DNA from 2 places in the Klebsiella sp. MISC125 genome. Region 1 is predicted to be linked to the other one. Evidence: predicted binding sites of a transcription regulator. Region 1 holds the regulator's gene; the other holds the start of a gene.
The links. The regulator LexA, encoded in region 1, represses DNA repair genes until DNA is damaged. The targets are predictions, from matches to a motif close to TNCTGTATGTACATACAGNA.
Positions count from the first base shown of each region.

Region 2: a site for LexA is predicted at 964-983, ahead of ACMYSL_RS11175 (YebG family protein). Genes of this name have one in related genera too.

Region 1 is NZ_CP180448.1:5,802,553-5,806,490, reverse strand. Features, by position in the region: gene plsB (glycerol-3-phosphate 1-O-acyltransferase PlsB) at 1-1,121, opposite strand, end outside; gene ACMYSL_RS27190 (diacylglycerol kinase) at 1,251-1,619, shown strand; gene lexA (transcriptional repressor LexA) at 1,742-2,350, shown strand; gene dinF (MATE family efflux transporter DinF) at 2,422-3,738, shown strand; gene ACMYSL_RS27175 (CsbD family protein) at 3,875-3,938, shown strand, end outside.
Region 2 is NZ_CP180448.1:2,365,874-2,369,811, reverse strand. Features, by position in the region: gene ACMYSL_RS11180 (tellurite resistance TerB family protein) at 1-440, opposite strand, end outside; gene ACMYSL_RS11175 (YebG family protein) at 592-948, opposite strand; gene purT (formate-dependent phosphoribosylglycinamide formyltransferase) at 1,083-2,261, shown strand; gene ACMYSL_RS11165 (bifunctional 4-hydroxy-2-oxoglutarate aldolase/2-dehydro-3-deoxy-phosphogluconate aldolase) at 2,316-2,957, opposite strand; gene edd (phosphogluconate dehydratase) at 2,995-3,938, opposite strand, start outside.

The DNA.
Region 1 (3,938 bases):
AACAGCTCGCCCAAATATTCGCGGAACACCGTCGAATAGAGCTTATTCCCTTTGAAGGTGCGGCGAATAAAGAACGCGCCACCACGACGGAAAATCGGCCCGGCAGGCCAGAAGTTCAGGTTGATACCGGCGGCGATATGCGGCGGCACCAAACCCTGGTGATAGATGACGTAAGAGAGCAGCAGATAGTCCATATGGCTGCGGTGGCACGGAACATAGACTATCTCGTGGCCTTCATGCGCCAGCTGGCGTACGCGCTCGGCGTTATGGACGTTAATGCCCTGATACAGCCGGTTCCAGGTGAAACCCAGTACGCGGTCGGTCAGACGAATCATTTCATAAGAGAAGTTTGCGGCGATCTCTTCCATCAAGGCGATGGCGTTTTGCTGGGCCTTCTCGTGGGAGATTTTCTTGCTACGCGCTTCGTCTTCTACCGCGCGGGCAATGGCTTTTGACGCCAGCAGCTTGTTGAACAGATCCTGGCGCGCAGGTAGGCGCGGGCCGACCGCCGCCAGACGCTGACGGGCGAAGTGCATACGCGCCACGCGGGCCAGCTTTTGGGCGATAATTTTATCGGTACCGTGCTCGTCTGCCATTTTACGCAGAGAGACCGAAGGCGAGAAACGCACAAAGCTGTCGCGACCCAACCACAGAACGGCGAAGAATTTTTGAATGCCGTTTAGCATACGCAGCGGCGGGTTCACTTCGCCTTTTTCACGCCCTGGAGCACGACCAAACATCACAGAAACCGGCACCATCTGCACGTCAAGATCGGGATGGTTACGGTGCAGATCCAGGTAATCATGGAACAGCTTGATGGATTCTTCTTTTGGCGTGTAGTAGGTGAAAACACGCGGGCCGCCGTGAATAAACACGTAGCGGGGAAGCAGGGTACCATCGATCTCCAGCGGCTCAAGCGGGTCCGGTAACTCATGTTCCAGACATTGAGCGCGAAGCGTCAGCAGGTCCGCCTTCGAATTGTAGGGCAGGACGTACATGATGGGACGTGAGGTATCCAGGCCCAATTCCTGAGCAGGTTGTGCCGGAATTGACTTGCTTTTTACCAGTGCCCTTAATGGTAAATTCAGTAATTTATAGTAAATTCGTTGCCAGCCAGACATAGACGATGTGAAGCCTCTGGTTAATCATGCAAATGCGCCGCAAGAATAACAGAAAGTGCGCAAAATTTCCGTTGTAACGCGGCAAACGCGTACACTCATTGACGTCATTTACATAAAAAGGTTTGTTTGATGGCCAATAATACCACTGGGTTAACTCGAATCGTTAAAGCAGCGGGGTATTCCTGGAAAGGATTCCGTGCGGCGTGGATCAATGAGGCCGCATTTCGTCAGGAAGGCATCGCTGCCATTATTGCCGTGGTGATAGCCTGCTGGCTGGATGTCGATGCCATCACGCGCGTTTTGCTGATTGGCTCGGTCCTGATAGTGATGATAGTTGAAATTATTAACAGCGCGATCGAAGCGGTTGTTGACCGTATTGGCCCTGAACATCATGAGTTGTCTGGCCGCGCGAAAGATATGGGTTCTGCGGCGGTCCTGTTGGCGATTATTATCGCGTTGATCACATGGGGAACGCTGTTGTGGGCAAACTACCGCTAAGTCTTGCCATAGCGGCTCGCAAAACGGAAAGAAACTCCTGATTTTTGTGTGAAATATGGTTCCAAAATCACCGTTAGCTGTATATACTCACAGCATAACTGTATATACACCCAGGGGGCGGAATGAAAGCGTTAACGACCAGGCAGCGAGAGGTGTTTGATCTCATTCGGGATCATATCAGCCAGACGGGCATGCCGCCGACGCGTGCGGAGATTGCTCAGCGCTTGGGGTTTCGTTCCCCAAACGCGGCGGAAGAACACCTGAAAGCGCTGGCGCGTAAAGGCGCAATCGAGATCGTTTCCGGTGCCTCCCGCGGTATCCGTCTGCTGACGGAAGAAGAAAACGGCCTGCCGCTTGTCGGCCGCGTCGCAGCAGGTGAACCACTGCTCGCACAGCAGCACATCGAAGGCCACTACCAGGTCGATCCGGCAATGTTTAAGCCGAATGCCGATTTTCTGCTGCGCGTAAGCGGAATGTCGATGAAAGACATCGGTATCCTGGATGGCGACCTGCTCGCGGTACATAAAACTCAGGATGTGCGCAATGGCCAGGTTGTTGTGGCCCGCATTGACGATGAAGTCACCGTGAAGCGTCTGAAAAAACAGGGTAACGTCGTCGAACTGCTACCTGAAAACAGCGAATTTACCCCGATCGTGGTGGATTTACGCCAGCAAAGTTTCACTATTGAAGGTCTGGCTGTCGGCGTTATCCGCAACGGCAACTGGCAGTAACCTCTTCATCTCGCAGCATCATCTGATGCATGGTGCTGCGCTGTTTTCCCTCTTCATTTGGGCTCTTCCCCATGCTTTTTAACGCCGCCGATAAAGCCCTGTGGCGCTTAGCGCTGCCCATGATTTTCTCCAATATCACCGTTCCTTTGCTGGGGCTGGTGGATACCGCCGTTATTGGTCATCTTGATAGTCCGATTTATCTGGGCGGCGTTGCGGTTGGCGCGATGGCGACCAGCTTTCTCTTCATGCTGCTCCTGTTTTTGCGCATGAGTACTACGGGTTTGACGGCTCAGGCATTCGGCGCGAAAGATCCGCAACGGCTGGCGCGTGCGCTGGTGCAGCCGCTGGGGCTGGCACTGGCTGCCGGGATAGCCATCGTCCTATTCAGAATGCCGTTAATTAATCTGGCGCTGCACATCGTCGGCGGCAGTGATGCGGTGCTTGAACAGGCCCGCCGTTTCCTCGAGATTCGTTGGCTGAGCGCTCCGGCATCTCTGGCAAATCTAGTGCTGCTGGGCTGGCTGTTGGGCGTGCAGTATGCCCGTGCACCGGTGATCCTGCTGGTTGTCGGCAATGTACTCAACATCGTGCTTGATTTATGGCTGGTGATGGGCCTGCATATGAACGTGCAGGGCGCAGCTCTGGCGACCGTAACAGCTGAATACGCCACCTTTTTCATCGGACTCGTTATGGCGAAGCGCGTGCTGGTACTACGGGGCGTTTCGCTATCGATGCTGAAAAACGCCTGGCGCGGCGATGTGCGTCGTCTCCTTGCGCTGAACCGCGACATTATGCTGCGCTCGCTGCTGCTACAGCTATGCTTTGGGGCGATGACGGTATACGGTGCCCGGCTCGGCGCTGATGTTGTAGCGGTCAATGCGGTGTTGATGACGATGCTGACCTTTACCGCCTACGCGCTGGATGGTTTCGCCTACGCCGTGGAGGCGCACTCCGGGCAGGCTTACGGTGCCCGCGACGGCAGCCAATTGCTTGAGGTCTGGCGTGCGGCCTGCCGTCAGTCAGGCATGGTAGCGCTGGCGTTTGCGCTGATTTACAGCCTTGCTGGCGAGCAGATTATCGCCTTGTTAACGTCGCTCCCTTCTCTGCAGCAGCTTGCCGACCGCTATCTCATCTGGCAGACAATACTGCCGGTCATTGGCGTCTGGTGCTACTTGTTGGATGGTATGTTTATCGGCGCAACGCGCGGTGCCGAGATGCGTAACAGCATGGCGGTAGCGGCGGCGGGATTCGCCCTGACGCTGCTGACGGTGCCGGTTCTTGGTAATCATGGTCTATGGTTGGCGCTGGCGGTGTTTCTTGCCCTGCGCGGGGCTTCACTGGCGATTGTCTGGCGGCGTCACTGGCAGCGCGGCACCTGGTTTTCATAGCGTGCATTGTTCAGATGGTGGTTAAAGATTCCGAATAATAAATCTTACTCAGAATACTCATCTATAGTTAAGTCATGTCCGGCACACAGCGGGCTGTTCATTCACCGAACGATCACCGAACGATGAGGATGACATGATGAATAAAGATGAAATCGGCGGTAACTGGAAACAGTTGAAAGGTAAAGCGAAAGAACAATGGG
Region 2 (3,938 bases), 2.8 Mb from region 1:
ATGTTTGCTGCACGTAGCTGCTCTTCAATGCTGGCCCGTTCGCGTTCGTCAATATGCCCGTCGCTTTTGGCGGCGAAGACCAGCGCCATAATCAGCCGTTCACTGCGGGCGTCGAGCTCGACTTGCGTTGAAGATTGCGCCTGAATGGGCGCAGAGGCTGAAGGTGAGTAAGCCGGTTCCTGTGGCGAGCCTGCACGCATTTTTTGCTGATATTTATTCCACAACACGCTGCCTGCGATCGCCCCACCGCCGACCAGCAGCGCGCCAGTGCCGTATTTGGCCAACAGTTTACGCGATGATTTGCTGGCAACCAGTAGCCCTGCCAGCCCGCCAAGCGCACCCGGCAACAGCAGATTTTTGCCGCTTGATTGATCGTCAGATGAAGAAGACAGCCCCTGCTGACCCAGCAGAGACTGCAGTTGATTAAGCCAGTTAGCCATACTTTTCCTCGTTGCGCGATAAGCGATACCACCAGCCTAAACGACGCGATGTCAGGAAATGTTATGGGCTGCTAAAGAAGCGCAAATTTAGCCTCAAAAAGGGGCTTAACCGAATTTTTGCCGCCAGAGAACCCGGCGGCAGAGAGCACACTCAGGCGGCTTTTACTTTACGCGGTTTAGCCTGAACTTCAGCTGCTGCTTCAGGGACGGCGTCGGCATTATCCTCGACGATCTCCGCCTGGGCGTGTTGTTCATCAGCGCTGCTTTCGGCTTCCGGCAGTTTCCCGGACCGCAGAATATGATTTAAGGTCTCTTTGCGCTCGGCCAGCCACATTGACATGCTATCGCGCTGGGTTTCATCAAGCGTCAGCGGACAGTCAACTAGCCAGTCGTTGAGCACTTCCGCCAGATCGAGCATTTTGTCGTAAGCATCGGCCTCTTTTTTGCTGGCAAAAGACATTTTTTCCTCACCTTCGCGAATCACCACATATTTAATTTCAACCGCCATGATGCAGCCTCTTTATACTGTATTTTTATACAGTATAGCAAATTTTCGCGCTGAACTCAAATTACACACATAAAGACAGACGCAAACGTTTTCGTTTATAATGCGGCGCATGTTTTTTACTGCGGAAGAGAGTTATGACTGTATTAGGCACGGCGCTGCGCCCTGCGGCAACAAAGGTAATGCTGTTAGGGTCCGGCGAACTGGGTAAAGAAGTGGCTATCGAATGCCAGCGCCTGGGGATTGAAACCATCGCCGTCGACCGTTACCCGGACGCGCCAGCGATGCAGGTAGCGCACCGTTCACATGTCATCAATATGCTGCACGGCGAAACCTTGCAGGCGCTAATCGAACAGGAAAAACCTGACTTCATCGTACCGGAAATTGAAGCTATCGCCACCGATACCCTGGTGGCGCTGGAGCAAGCCGGGAAAAAGGTCGTCCCTACCGCGCGGGCGGCGAAGCTCACCATGAACCGCGAAGGAATCCGTCGCCTGGCTGCCGAAGAGCTGAAGTTACCGACCTCAGCCTATCGTTTTGCCGATAGCGAAGCGGCGTTTCGTGAAGCTGTCGCAGGGATCGGCCTGCCGTGCATCGTCAAGCCAGTGATGAGCTCTTCCGGCAAAGGTCAGAGCTTTATTCGCTCCAGCGAACAGCTGGCTGAAGCCTGGCAGTATGCACAGCAAGGCGGGCGCGCCGGAGCCGGTCGCGTTATCGTTGAAGGCGTGGTGAATTTTGATTTTGAAATTACCCTGCTGACCGTGAGCGCCGTGGATGGCGTACATTTCTGCGCACCGGTCGGTCATCGTCAGGAAGATGGCGACTATCGTGAATCCTGGCAGCCACAGCAGATGAGCGATTTGGCGCTGGAACGTGCGCAGGAAATAGCCCGCGAAGTGGTGCTGGCTCTGGGCGGTCACGGCCTGTTCGGCGTCGAGCTGTTCGTCTGCGGTGATGATGTAATTTTTAGCGAAGTCTCACCGCGCCCGCACGACACCGGCATGGTCACGCTGATTTCGCAGGATTTATCAGAGTTCGCCCTGCACGTTCGCGCCTTCCTCGGCCTGCCGATTGGCGCAATCCGCCAGTACGGCACGGCGGCCTCGGCGGTGATCCTGCCGCAGTTAAGTAGCCAGAACGTCACCTTCAGTAATATCCAGGCGGCGGTTGGCGCAGGTCTGCAACTGCGTCTGTTTGGCAAGCCGGAAATTGACGGTTCTCGTCGACTGGGCGTGACGCTGGCGATAGCAGATAGCGTTGATGAAGCGGTTGCGCGCGCCAAAACGGCGGCAGCGGCGGTCATGGTGACAGGATAAAATATAAAAGCCCGGTAGCTTGCGCAGACCGGGCCTCAGTTTAAAGCGCGAAGATTACTTCGCGCCTTCTACCGCTTCGCGAGCCAGTTTGGTAATACGGTCGTAATCACCAGCTTCCAGCGCATCCGCTGGCACCAGCCATGAACCACCGATGCACAGGACGCTGTTCAGCGCCAGATAATCGCGATAGTTAGCCGGAGAAATGCCGCCAGTCGGGCAGAAACGAATGTGCGCGAACGGGCCGCCAATCGCCTGCAGCGCTTTCACGCCGCCGTTAGCTTCAGCCGGGAAGAATTTGAACTCTTTCAGGCCATACTGCATACCCAGCATCAGCTCGGATACGGTGCTGATCCCCGGGATCAGCGGAATGGTGCCTTCGCCGGTTGCCGCTTTCAGCAGGGATTCGGTCAGACCCGGGCTGATGGCAAACTGCGCACCAGCTTCGGTGACTTCTTTCAGTTGCTCAACGTTAGTGACGGTACCCGCACCAACAATCGCTTCCGGGACTTCTTTAGCGATCGCACGGATAGCGTCCATTGCGCAGTCGGTACGCAGAGTCACTTCCAGTACGCGTACGCCACCTGCAACCAGCGCTTTCGCCATCGGCACAGCGTGTTCCAGCTTTTTCACCACGATTACCGGTACAACCGGGCCGGAGGTGAGGATTGCTTCTGCAGTTGTTTTCCAGTTTTTCATCAGATTTTCTCTCGCCAGATCTATAAATCGAATCGTCTTAAAAATTGATGCAGGTTGCGCCCTGTTCCGCTCCGGAGAGTTTCTCACGCAGCGCAGCAAACATTTCCCGGCCGGTTCCCACACGCGAACCGCTCAGGTCAGGAATATGCGGCTGACGCGCAGCCAGTTCAGCCTCATCCACCAGCAGCGTAAGTTCGCCGGTCTGGCCATTGACGCGGATGATATCGCCATCACGCACCTTCGCCAGCAGACCACCATCGTACGCTTCAGGCGTCACGTGGATTGCTGATGGAACTTTACCTGATGCGCCGGAAAGTCGACCATCGGTCACCAGCGCAATTTTGAAACGGCGGTCCAATAATACACCAAGTGGCGGCATAAGTTTATGTAATTCTGGCATGCCGTTCGCTTTTGGCCCTTGATGACGAACCACTACCACGCAATCTTTGTCCAGCAGCCCAGCTTCAAAGGCTGGCAGCACGTCGTGCTGACTCTCAAACACAATCGCCGGCGCTTCAATAATCTGGTTTTCTACCGGTACAGCGGAAGTTTTCATCACCGCGCGACCAAGATTGCCGCTCAGCACTTTAGTGCCGCCATGGCGAGAGAACGGTTTGTCAAAGGTGGCAATAACCTGGTCGTCCAGCGGCGCGGTCGCCCCTTCGCGCCAGTCAAGCTCGCCATTATTCAGCCACGGTTCCATGGTGTAGCGAGAGAGGCCAAAACCGGCCACGGTGTTAACGTCTTCGTGCAACAGGCCACCTTTCATCAGCTCGCGTACCAATACCGGTACGCCACCCGCCGCCTGGAAGTGGTTGATATCCGCCGGGCCGTTCGGGTAAAGACGCGCCAGCAGCGGTACCACGTCTGAGAGGTCAGAGAAATCATCCCAGTTGATGATGATCCCCGCCGCACGCGCCATCGCCACCAGGTGCATGGTATGGTTGGTAGAGCCACCGGTCGCCAGTAGCGCCACAATCC